4 regions of the Salinibacillus aidingensis genome follow, and region 1 is predicted to be linked to each of the others. Evidence: predicted binding sites of a transcription regulator. Region 1 holds the regulator's gene; each other region holds the start of a gene.

What was found. Region 1 encodes LexA, which represses DNA repair genes until DNA is damaged. Its sites were predicted from a motif close to CGAACATATGTTCG; they were not measured.
Region 2: a site for LexA is predicted at 1,457-1,470, ahead of ACZ5OK_RS04840 (YhjD family protein). Genes of this name have one in related genera too.
Region 3: a site for LexA is predicted at 1,319-1,332, ahead of uvrB (excinuclease ABC subunit UvrB). Genes of this name have one in related genera too.
Region 4: a site for LexA is predicted at 1,780-1,793, ahead of ACZ5OK_RS10640 (Y-family DNA polymerase). Genes of this name have one in related genera too.

The regions. Positions count from the first base shown of each region.
Region 1 covers NZ_AP043759.1:1,634,489-1,637,705, forward strand. The annotation lists gene ACZ5OK_RS08840 (2'-5' RNA ligase family protein) at 453-995, opposite strand; gene lexA (transcriptional repressor LexA) at 1,388-2,014, opposite strand; gene ACZ5OK_RS08850 (YneB family resolvase-like protein) at 2,306-2,962, shown strand; gene ACZ5OK_RS08855 (DUF896 domain-containing protein) at 3,125-3,217, shown strand, end outside.
Region 2 covers NZ_AP043759.1:863,643-866,859, forward strand. The annotation lists gene ACZ5OK_RS04830 (hypothetical protein) at 1-605, shown strand, start outside; gene ACZ5OK_RS04835 (competence protein ComK) at 664-1,005, shown strand; gene ACZ5OK_RS04840 (YhjD family protein) at 1,055-1,432, opposite strand; gene ACZ5OK_RS04845 (TVP38/TMEM64 family protein) at 1,639-2,358, shown strand; gene ACZ5OK_RS04850 (MFS transporter) at 2,431-3,217, opposite strand, start outside.
Region 3 covers NZ_AP043759.1:2,631,480-2,634,696, reverse strand. The annotation lists gene ACZ5OK_RS13960 (LuxR C-terminal-related transcriptional regulator) at 1-1,006, shown strand, start outside; gene uvrB (excinuclease ABC subunit UvrB) at 1,462-3,217, shown strand, end outside.
Region 4 covers NZ_AP043759.1:1,961,091-1,964,307, forward strand. The annotation lists gene ACZ5OK_RS10635 (YbaK/EbsC family protein) at 1-307, opposite strand, end outside; gene ACZ5OK_RS10640 (Y-family DNA polymerase) at 456-1,739, opposite strand; gene coaA (type I pantothenate kinase) at 1,933-2,862, shown strand; gene ACZ5OK_RS10650 (hypothetical protein) at 3,028-3,204, opposite strand.

The DNA.
Region 1 (3,217 bases):
ATAAAAATTTTATCAGGGGTTTTATTACGGGCATATAAGATCATCATTTACTCTTTAGAGAGTCTAAAGAATTTCTAATTGTAAAATGATGAATAAGTGTCAAAACAATTAGAAGAATATTTAATATGCTATTAAGCTTTACAAGCCGACTCATTCCATCACCACTTTTTTAGTTATTATGTGGCTTTGTGCAGCTTTTATTCTTAAATCCTGGTTTCAAAAACTTGAAAAAAGACTCTTACAATTAAGTTAAGTAGTTCACTTACCGTGGAGAAAATATCAAATCACATAACAAATAGCATATGGTTTCGAAGCATCTTTAATAACCATTTTAACACTTGTTTTAACCGCAAAAACGTTTGGATATACATAACTTATCCAAGCGTTTTTCTTTGTTTTCAATTATATTGTCTTGTTCAACTAAAGCACCTGTTTGTTGAATAAGACATCTATTATTTTCCAGACAACTTAAACCGTTTAAGCAAACTTACATTTACAACATCATTAGATTTTCTTTCCAAAGAATAAACTGATACCGTATCAAGAATAAATTCCTCGCTAATTTCCTTTGATAATAATTCTTGAGTTTCTATATCTGTTAGAGATGAATTGTTACATAATGTGCAATGTGGCTTATAAGGAAATGGGTTTTCTAAAAATTTTATATCCGATTTTACAAGTTCTTTGTGTAATTCTCGAATAGGACCTTCATCTTGTAAGGTAAAAAAGAAAATATCTGTATTTGGAAAGCTACTAACTTCTCCGAAATTACATTTAATCGGTTTTATTCGTGAGGTCACATCTTTAATCGTTGAATAGACATTACTTGGATTTTGTTCATATTGTAATACTCCTATTCCACTTGACCCAGTAACCGTTATTTCTGCGGGTAAAGACATTGTATAGTTATGTTCAGACCTTATCTTCTTTACTTTATCAGCAATTTTTTTAGGTAAATCCAATACTATGTATGTATCATTTTTAAAATCTTCCATACTAAGTCCCCCAAACTTTTATTAAACTCTTCTGCCTCTTTAGTTTAAGTATATAATTTCACAATATCTTATATCTCTTTTATAACATATACTCGGATTTACCCTAAAATTCACAAAAGATAATACAATTACCCTATTTAACGTTAAAAATAACATAGCAATTATCACCCTACTAATCAACTGTTAGTGGACTGTTAATTTGTGTGCTAAATATAAAGCTAAAAGTGATGTTATTTATAAGTAAACATTGATATATAAACAAAAAATAGCATACCAAACAATGTGCTATTTGGTATGCTATTTAATCATTTATTTAGGTTTTTCTCCATCGAAAGTGAACTACTTACAATTAAGTAAGAGTCTTTTCTAAACTATAAATCTAGTTTTAAAAGTTAGTGTATTTCCCTGAATAATCCAATCACTTTCCCCAATATCGTCACATCACTAACAATAATCGGATCCATTGTTGCGTTTTCAGGCTGGAGTCGGATATAATCCTTTTCCTTAAAGAAACGCTTCACGGTTGCCTCCTCATCCTCCGTCATAGCGACAACGATTTCTCCGTTTTGAGCGGATCGCTGCTTACGAATAATTACCCGGTCGCCATCAAGAATACCGGCTTCAATCATACTTTCTCCAGCAACATTCAAAACAAATAGATCGTCTTCTGAAATGGCCAGATGTTCTGGAACAGGTACATATTCCTCAATATTTTCGATTGCTGTAATAGGTTCACCGGCTGTTACCTTACCAATGACCGGTGCGTAAAAGGCTTCTGTTTTTGGAGCATTATTCATTTCCTCTTCCAGTTCCAGCACTTCAATCGCTCTTGGTTTTGTTGGGTCTCTGCGTATAAAGCCCTTTTCTTCAAGTCTTGATAAATGTCCATGAACAGTAGAGCTGGAAGCGAGTCCTACTGCTTGCGCAATTTCCCTTACTGAAGGTGGATAGCCTTTAGCCGTTACCTGCTCTTTTATGTATTCCATGATCGCCTCTTGCCTTTTGGATAGCTTGGTCATATTTTTCTCACCTCGTACATATATATCAATTGTCTGTATTATAGCATGTATTTCCACTTTTCACAAACATTCGTTCGGAAAAAACGGTTGACAGGAACAGGTGTTCTGATATAATGAAAATAGACAAAAGCGAACAAAGGTTCTATTTTTGTTAGGAGGCGATTTTAATGTTTAATAAAGTATCAAAAATCGACATTGCGTTTTATTCACTTTTCGGACTGACTCTAGTAATCTTATATTATGCATTATCTATTAGCTAAGAGTTTTTTACATAGTTAAGAGGTGGAATTATTGAGGGCGGTTATATACTGTCGTGTCAGCACAGACAAAGAAGAACAGACAACATCTATTAAAAGACAGAAGGAAGAACTCATTCAACTGGCAAATCAAAGCCATTATGAGATAGCAGATATCATTGAAGAAAAACAAAGTGGTTATGAAATCGAGCGTGAAGGTATTTTCAGGATGCTGGAGCTTTTCTCATCAAATGAAGCGGACGTACTCTTTATTCAGGACGAGACAAGGCTTGGCAGGGGCAATACAAAAATAGCTTTGCTCCACCAGCTTCAAAAACTGGGCATCCCAATATATACAATTTCCCACCAGGGAGAGATTCAACTCTCTGAATCGGACTCCATGGTTTTACAAATTGTATCGATCGTAGAAGAGTATCAGAGAAAGCTCCATAATATAAAGATTAAAAGAGGAATGAAAAAGGCCGTATCAAATGGGTACAGGCCTGAAAATAATCTATCAAATATTCATGAGTCTCCTGGAAGAGAACGTAAGACATTTCCAATTGATGAAGTGGTTAAACTTAGAAATAACGGCTTAACTTTTGCTGAAATTGCTTCTACACTACGAGGTATGGGGTATGACGTATCAAAAGCAACCGTTCATCGCAGATTCCAGGAGTATACGCTTGAAAATCAAAATAAATCCATGTAAGATTAACAAAAGAGCAAGCAAGAGTCTGTAATAGTGACGCTTGCTTTTTGTTTTTGGCAAGGGCTCTGCAGGCAAAACGTGGCAAGCGGTGTGTGTTTCCTGTAAGCAGAGTCAGTAGAAATTGTGAAAATTGTCTTGATTATAAATGTAAGGAGCGTTCATATGTTATCACAGGATAAAATTGATCGTATCAATTATTTAGCCAATAAATCGAAAAATGAAGGATTAACTGAAGAGGAGAAAAAAGAGCAGAAT
Region 2 (3,217 bases), 770 kb from region 1:
TTTTAATCGTTATTAGCTCTTCATTCTTTTATCTACAAGGAAAATCAGTAAGTGTCGCGAAAGTTGATGAAAAAATGGTTACTTATGACGAGCTTGTTGAAGAAATTGATATTAAACAATCCAAGTTAAATGCTATAGAAACAACTATCGACGAAAAAACCAAGGAAAGAGATCAAATTTCAGATGAACTTGAAGACAATCAAGAAAAATATGATCGCTTGAATAAAATAGCCAAAAATGAAGAAGAAATCCAAACAAAAATTGAAGAAAAGAAAGATGAACTAACTCAATTAAAAGCTGATATTGTCTCGAACAAGAATAAACTACAAGAATTACAGGGAGGTGTAGAAGAAGCTAAAGGTGAACCAATCAAATTAGGTGCTGGACATTATACAGTTGGAGATGATCTTCCGCCTGGAAGATATAAAATTGAACCTACCCAAGGATCTGGTAATGTATTTATTGACGGTTGGGATGGTTCTTCCAAATTATCAGAAACACTAGGACCAAACCCTGATTATCATATACCTAGTTATGTATTCAATGCAGAAGTTGATGATACTATGGAAATTAATGTACCAGTTAAATTTACGCCGGTAGAATAAATTAAAAAAGGCAGCAATCTTTAATGAGTTAGCTGCCTTTTTATGTCCCTTCATAACTCTGAGAGGCAGACAGGAAGGCACGAAAGGTGTATGCGGAATTACCCATAAATCCCCGATAGCGATAGATCCTCACAGTGGTATGTTTTTCTTCCCGACTACATCTCCCAATAACCCTACATGCGCATGGATTGCCCATTCTCACATTGCACGTATTCATCCATTGGATAAAGGAAGAACAGTCATTGAATTTAAAACAGGACAGGAGATTATTGTTGCTGTATCCCACGGCTCTATGATGAATCAGATTCAGCGTACAGCTCAGTTTCGTTATAAGCTGACCGAGCGTTTGCATTATAAACGGAATAGTGATCATGAGCAGGTGGCTGAGCCTTTTATTTAAGAAACAAGACAGGCCCTGCAGATGCAAGGGCCTGTTTCAGCTAATCCTATTATGTTCCATTTCGCCTGGTGTGCATGGCCCGATACATCAGTTCATATAATAGATTCTGCACTTTTTTCCGTATGGCCGGGTTAAAATAGCGTTTTTCTTCTTCATAGCCATTTCCCAGAAACAGATAAGTGGAAAAGGTATCATTCTTCTGTATAAAGATGACCTGGAGATTTTTCTGCTTCATTTGTTTTTGCAGGTTTTTACGCTCCATACGTGCTTCGTGCTCCATCCTTCTTAACAGTTCTACATAAGGTTCTTTTATTTTAAAATTTCCCGATTCAACGTTCTTAATATCCTGCTCCAATACGACAATGGACATGGTAAGAAATAAAAACCTGGATGCCGTTTTAAACTCTTCCTCATTTAGATATCTCATTTTTCGTTCCCCCACAACCATAATCGAACATTTGTTCTTATGATTATTATATACAATGATCGGCCATTTTAAAACTAAAAAAATTTGGGAACAATAAAAAAGAAATGCAACTAAAATAAAAAAATTCCGAATTATGTGGGCAAAAAGGTCGTTTTTCTTTAAAATGAAAGATATAATAAAAGAATAGGCGACATGTTAGGAGCAGAATGATGATATTTAGTATTGAAAATTTTGATGATATACAGAATATGTTTGAAAATAATACATTTGATGAGTTCATAAAGAAGCTGCTGGAAACGTATGAAAGCTTTGGGCCTTTACCCGGGCTGATTCTTCCTATGCTGGAGGCCCTGTTGCCCTTTTTGCCATTGTTTGTTTTTGTGCTGGCCAATTCTATGGCTTACGGCCTTTTCAAAGGTTTTCTTCTATCATGGATTGGATCAGTAATGGGAGCCATTATTGTCTTTCTGATTATTCGAAAGCTGGGAAATACAAGACCTTTAAAATTTATTCAGAAAAACAAACAGGTGAAAAGAGTGATGCATTGGCTTGAACGACATGGCTTCGGTCCGTTATTTTTACTGCTATGCTTTCCGTTTTCACCCTCATCGGTTATTAATGTCGTTGCAGGTCTATCCAGAATACACTTTCAACAGTTTGTATTAGCCGTTATCATGGGTAAGGCTGTCATGATTTTTACCATTTCGTATGTTGGAGAAAGTATTACATCGTTTGCTCAGCAGCCTGTTAAAACGATTATTGTTGGTGTCTGTATTGCCCTTTTCTGGATTATCGGAAAAATCGTTGAACGAAAGCTGCAAAAGAAATCAGAAGAAGAAGAGGAAGTCATTAAACTTAGCGATCAGACAAATCGTAAGCAGGATGAAGATCCCTCTTCCAAGGCTTCAAAACAAGCCTATAAATAGCGTTTTTCATCTGTGCTGTGACTGATTTTCACACATGGCTATCGCTTTAAAAGGATGAGGCAGTAGAGGTTCCTATCCATTATGATAGGAGGCTACATCCACTGCCTGATCCTTTTTTAGTGTATGGGTGATGAATGCCAATCCGGCAAATACTGTCACAATCCCCAGTATCATCTCCTGAAAAGGTATAAAGGCTGCACAGACACTCCCGATACTTGCCCCAGTTAACAGCGTAAAGGAATATAAAGAAATTGCCCGCCCTTTAGCTTCACCTGCAAATCGTCCGACTAACAGAATCACCATAGGAATGGTCAGGGAAGTGGAACCAATCATACAAATGGACGCGATGATTAAGGTCCATTCATGTAAATAGAAAATCGGGAACAGAAATCCTGCTGACATGAGTAAAAGGTTTGTGACCAGAACAGATACAGGTCCAAATCGTACCTCCAGCCGGCTGGCAAAAAAGGCTGGAATGATTCCGATAAGCCCAATAAAGCGAAAGGTCTGCAAGGAGAACGGGAAGGTTTCATTTCCTGTTGCAAGAAAAATCTCAAATCCACCATAGAAGAGCATAACGGTAAACAGCAGAAAAAATGTAGTGAAATATAATTTTCTAAGGGTCTGATGTCGAATAAGTGTTACAATATGAAGGAGGAGATGGTTCCGGCCACTCTTCCTTTTTTTGGAATACTTTAATGTGATCAAAAGTAAGATAAAACAAGTGAAATAGATCCCGCTAAAGGCGTAAAATAGAGTATGGAATGAAAATGAAAAAACGAAAAAGGCTGATAAAATCTGTCCGAAAATCCCGGCGAACAGAAATCCTGTATTAATTAAAGCAATGGAGATCGTCTGG
Region 3 (3,217 bases), 1.0 Mb from region 1:
AATCTTTTCCAGCTCGGGCCGGAAAAATCTCGAATACTATATTTCGGAATTTATTTATCATTTAGGGGATGATTTAATAGGTACGTCTTTGTTTGATTTGGCTGAAGGCTCGAATTATCGTCTGGAAACCGGAAGCCGGCATAATTTTCTCGAGATTGCAGAGTATTTTGAGGGGCGTCAGGGGCATGCGCCCAACTATGAAGTGGATTACTATCATCCAGGTACGGATCAGAATCATCAATTTCGGGTGTCGAGTGAACACAATCAGCGTGAAAATGAATTAATTGACGTTCAGACGTTGAAGCAGCTCGGCTATGATGTTTTTAAAATGCTTAAGGACGAAAAAGGAAAAACGGTTGGCATATCGATAGTCATCCCCATCCACCGTAAAACGATCCCTACTTTAAAGAATATGCCGGTTACGAGAAGCTATTTTAATAGACTTTCAGTAGGAGAGCTGAGTGAATTAAAGGTGGCTGAGGATGAGGTGGCCGGCTGGTTTATCCGGATGATTGATGTTCATAACCCTGAAGACCCGGTGAAACGATCCTATTTGCTGTACAGACTTATGCCTCTGCTATTATCCGGGGGACGCATCATCGCATCCACACCGTTAAAAATGTATCAGGAAATGCTGCAGCGGCTGGGCTTTCAGCAGGTAAAAGGTGCTACCCACTTTGATTACGGTCCTAATGTCCCATCTCCTACGTTTATACTGGATGTCCGAGGGCCCCGGCTTGTCTCCTATTTAGATGAACTGGCTTCAAGCCTTGCACGGCAGACCAACCTGAATCTGCCGAAAAAAAGTCTTCCCTTTTCACCAAGAGAATTCGAGGTTGCTGAATTAATTGTAGAGGGGCTGACAAACGGAGAGATTGCGAATCGATTATCCGTAAGTCAGATAACAGTAAAAAAGCATGTCAGTCAGCTACTGAAAAAAATGGAGGTGAAAAACCGGGCCCAGCTCATTCGCCGCCTGCTGGATTATGTGAAGGAATCGGATTAATAGATGATGATCATTGGATAGGAGTGAAAACCCCGGCGTGGTGGCCGGGGTTTTTGCTGATTCTGGAGTTGGAGACAGGTGCAATGGTGAGGGCCATCTGTGCAATATTTTATAGGGGAAATGGCCTTCATAAAGGGAATGAAGGCCATTTAAATATAAGAATCCCTGGCTGGTTGCCTTCAACCAGGGGATGAAGGTAACTTTGGTGAACAACCTGCAGGCTATAGTCCTTCATTGCCTTTCCACTTCCTTTGCAATACGCTGCAAAAAAACATATCCTATTAATAGAACAGAAAAGAAGTGTAAAAAAATAGAATGTTTGTTCGTTTTTTGTTATACTTTAGGAAGACTTGATGAGCCAACGAAAAAAATATGTGAAACGTCGATTTCGGAACAAAGTACTGGGAAACAGGCTTTGATTATACATTGGTTGTCGGAGAATGGAGGTTCGGTGATTGGATACGCAATTTCAGTTGGAGTCAAAATACAGTCCACAGGGAGATCAGCCTACTGCTATTAAAGAGCTGGTGGGTGGAATTCAGAAAGGCACGAAGCATCAGACACTGCTTGGTGCTACGGGGACAGGGAAGACGTTTACAGTTTCGAACGTGATTAAGGAAGTGAATAAGCCTACCCTTGTAATTGCCCATAATAAAACATTGGCAGGCCAGCTCTACAGTGAGTTTAAGGAGTATTTCCCCAACAACGCTGTGGAATATTTTGTGAGCTATTATGATTATTATCAGCCTGAGGCCTATGTGCCGCAGACAGATACCTTCATTGAAAAAGATGCAAGCATTAATGATGAGATTGATAAATTGCGGCACTCGGCGACATCTGCTTTATTTGAACGCCGGGATGTCATTATTGTGTCGAGTGTTTCCTGTATTTATGGCTTAGGTTCCCCGGAGGAATATGGGGAAATGGTAGTTTCCTTACGTATAGGTATGGAAAAGGATCGGGATGCATTGCTTCGTGATCTGGTTGATATTCAGTATGCCCGTAATGATATTGATTTCCAGCGGGGGACCTTCCGTGTGCGTGGAGACTCCGTCGAAATTATTCCGGCCTCCCGTGAAGAGCATTGCCTGAGGGTGGAATTTTTCGGTGATGAAATTGATCGGATTCGGGAAGTGGATGCTTTAACCGGTGAAATTATTGGGGACCGTGAGCATGTGGCGATTTTCCCGGCTTCCCACTTCGTCACCCGGGAAGAGAAAATGAAGCGTGCGATTACGAATATTGAGAAGGAGCTGGAGGAGCGCTTATCCGAGCTTAGAGCCAATAACAAGCTTCTGGAAGCTCAGCGGTTAGAGCAGCGGACCAACTATGATCTGGAAATGATGAGGGAAATGGGCTTCTGTTCCGGAATCGAGAACTATTCCCGGCATTTGACCTTCCGTGAACCGGGAGCAACACCTTATACATTGCTTGATTACTTTCCGGATGACTTTCTTCTGGTTGTGGATGAGTCACACGTAACCCTTCCTCAGGTACGGGGAATGTACAATGGGGACAGAGCCCGGAAGCAGACGCTGGTTGATCACGGTTTCCGTCTGCCATCCGCTTTGGACAACCGTCCGTTAAAATTTGAGGAATTTGAAAAGCATATTAACCAATCGATTTTTGTATCCGCAACACCAGGTCCGTATGAGCTTGAGCATACACCGAAAATGACCGAGCAGATTATCCGGCCAACCGGCTTGCTGGATCCGGAAATTGACGTCCGTCCAATCAAAGGACAGATTGATGACTTAATCGGTGAAGTGAAGGAGCGTTCGGAGCGGAATGAACGTGTACTTGTCACAACTTTAACGATTAAAATGGCTGAGGATCTGACCGACTACTTAAAGGATGTTGGATTTAAAGTTGCCTATCTCCATTCTGAGATTAAAACCCTTGAACGAATTGAAGTGATCCGGGATTTACGCCTCGGAAAATATGACGTATTAGTCGGAATTAACCTGCTCAGGGAAGGGCTGGACATTCCTGAGGTGTCCCTGGTAGCAATTCTTGATGCGGATAAGGAAGGATTCCTGAGGTCACAGCGCTCCCTGATTCAGACAACAGGTCGTGCTGCCCGGAATGCTCAGGGTAAAGTCATTATGTATGCCGATAAAATTACGGATTCCATGCAGATTGCTATCGATGAAACCTATCGACGCAGGGAAAAGCAGATTGCCTATAATGAAGAGCATGGAATTGTGCCAC
Region 4 (3,217 bases), 330 kb from region 1:
CAAAAGGACAGACACCGCCGATAGCATGTCCTGTCTGTTCCAGCACCTCATCCGGACTTAGCATTCGTGCTTTATAGCCAAAGGTTTTGCGAAACTTTTTGTTATCAATTTTCGCATCTCCTGCAGCAACTACGAGAATGGCCTTTTCCTCCTGTCCGCGAAAAGAAAGTGTTTTTGCAATGCGAGCCGGGATAACACCTATTGTTTCCGCAGCTTCTCCTACGGTTGCACTCGAGGTATCAAATTCCATCACATCCTGTTCACGATCCCATTGTTTGAAATGAGCTTTTACACTTTCAAGAGACATCTGCTTCATCCTTTCTTATATTTGTATAGCATCATAACATAATTTACTCATTAAGATGAATAGAAATTGTTATAATTTATAGAAAACTCCCTTTATTAAGAAAAAATGTGATGTTATGTTGAAATTGCAAGCTATTATCATCGATCCACTAATGGTTTTCCCCTGCATAATGTCCTCCAACAAGTCCGCTTCGATGAACGGCAGTGCCGGCTTTTGTATAGGAAACCGCCCGCAGCAAAGCCGCACTTCCATATTTATTGCGAATATCATCCACTGTATAGGCTAACGCCCGTTTTTTATCCCGATCTTCATCAAACAGACTAAGTTGAATGTAATCATCCTCCATAATGTTCGAAAGTGCAATCGAAATTTTTCTGACCGTTTTCTGCTCATAGAATTGCTGAAAGAGCTGCATGCAAACAGAGAAAATATCTGAAGTGATATTCGTCGGTTCATCCATCGTTCTTGAACGATAAAAGCCTCCTCCCCCTTCATCTTTGCTATAACCGATTCCAAGGCTTACTGTCCGGCCAATTTTATGACTTTCCCGGGCACGTTTGGCCACCTCCTCACACATTTCTAAAATGACATAGCGCACTTCCTCGGGATCAGTATAATCGCGAAGTAAAATCTGGCTTTTTCCGAAGCTGATCTGTCCATCTAAAATGGGTGCTCCTAATTCCGATAGATCCACTCCATTGGCATGATAGAACAGCTGATTCCCCATGACTCCAAATGTTTTCTCCAATTTTTCGAGTGGATAATGAGCAAGCTGACGGACGTTTGTAATCCCCATTCGATTCAGTCTTCGCTCCAGCCTTGAGCCAATTCCCCACATTTGACTTAAGGGAGAAACCGGCCAAAGCCTCTCTGGAATATCCTCATAGGTCCATTCAGCAATCCCGGTTTTTTTGGCATCTAAATCCAGACACAGCTTTGCCATTAACATGTTGGGTCCAATTCCTACAGCTGACGGAATTTGAAAGGTCTCCAGCAGCTCCTGTTTAATCCGTCCGGCTAATTCCTGTGCGCTACCCCACATTTTCTCCGTCCCGGTCACATCAAGAAAGCTTTCGTCAACACTATAGGTATGAATGGATTCTTTCGGTACAAACTGGTGGAACAGACGGGTGATTTCCACAGAGATTTCCAGATACATCTTCATCTGTGCGGGGACAACAACAATCTTCGGGTCATCCGGAATTTCAAACAAACGATTCCCCGTGCGAATTCCAAAATCCTTTTTTAACGCAGGAGACGCTGCCAGCACCACACTGCCCGGACGATCCACATTTCCAACAACCGCAAGATGACAGGTCATTGGATCAAGACCACGGGCCACAGCGGCACAGCTGGCATAGAAGCTCTTCATATCGATACATAAAATTTTTCGCTCTGGAAAAGCACTATAATCAATGACTGGATTGCCCATAAATAACCGCTCCTTAGTAAATCATTATATGTTTATTATGCGAATATATGTTCGGTTTATCAAGTGCAGTTTTTTCCAAATCCATGAAAGCGCTATTTTTGGTAGTTGATGAAATTGTAAAGTTTGTATTATGATAGATTAGAAGTATCGTAAAATTTGACAAAAATATGACATAGATAAACGAGGTATATTTATGGAAAACTACTCACCTTACATGACATTTACGAAAGAGGAGTGGGCCAGGCTCCGATTTAACACACCGATGACCTTAACGGAATCTGAAATTGAGGAATTGCAGGGCGTCAATGAACAGCTATCCATGGAGGAAGTTTCAAATATTTATTTACCTTTAACCCGCTTATTTAATTTATACATAACCGGGTCCCAGCAGCTCCACTCCATTACGGATACGTTCTTTGGCAAGCAAACGAACAAGGTACCCTTTATTATTGGAATTGCGGGAAGCGTGGCGGTTGGGAAAAGCACAACAGCCCGTATTATCAGAGCCCTATTATCCCGATGGCCCAATCATCCAAAAGTGGAAATCATTACGACGGATGGTTATCTTTATCCGAACGCAGTCCTGGAAGAAAGAGGACTTATGAATCGCAAAGGATTTCCGGAAAGCTATAACACAAGAGCACTGGTAGATTGTTTAATTAAACTGAAATCCGGAGCACAACAGGTGAAGGTTCCCATTTATTCACATTTAACCTATGACATCATTCCGGGTGAATACAATACCCTGGAACAGCCGGACATCGTCATTGTTGAAGGAATTAATGTGCTGCAAACACCTAAACCGTCCAAGCACAGTGTGTTCGTTTCGGACTTTTTTGATTTATCCCTTTATGTTGATGCCAGTGAAGCCGATTTATTACGCTGGTATGTTGACCGGTTTAAAAAGCTGCGTTCAACAGCGTTTCGGGATCCAAAGTCTTATTTCAATCGTTATGCCAATCTGTCTGATGAGGAAGCGACCAGAGTAGCTACAGAAATCTGGAACAACATTAACAGTGTAAACCTGCAAAAAAACATAAAACCGACCAAGAACCGGGCAGATATTATTATGCGTAAGGAAGATGATCATATCATTAAAACGATTCAATTACGCAGAATCTAAGCATCCAAACGAAAGGCCCATTTATCCACTGAACTTATTCTATAAAATCAGAAAAGGCTCTGAGCTTTAAACAAAGCTCAGAGCCTTTTTTTCACACATTCGGCTTTAGTGCCTTTAGTCCTACTATAAAAGCTGTCTTAATTCTTCTGTCATCTGTTCTGTACCTCAGCCTTGGAAAAAATGCAGAAAGATGATTAATACGGTCATGATGAACATTCCGCCAAATAGAAAGTAACCTATGAAATTAATAGGTTTTGGCAGGCGCCCTCCCCTGCCAACTGGAGCCCCTTCTACACGCTGCATATGATCGATGGCATCATTAAAGGGCTTATGATGAGACATTTTATCCTCCTCC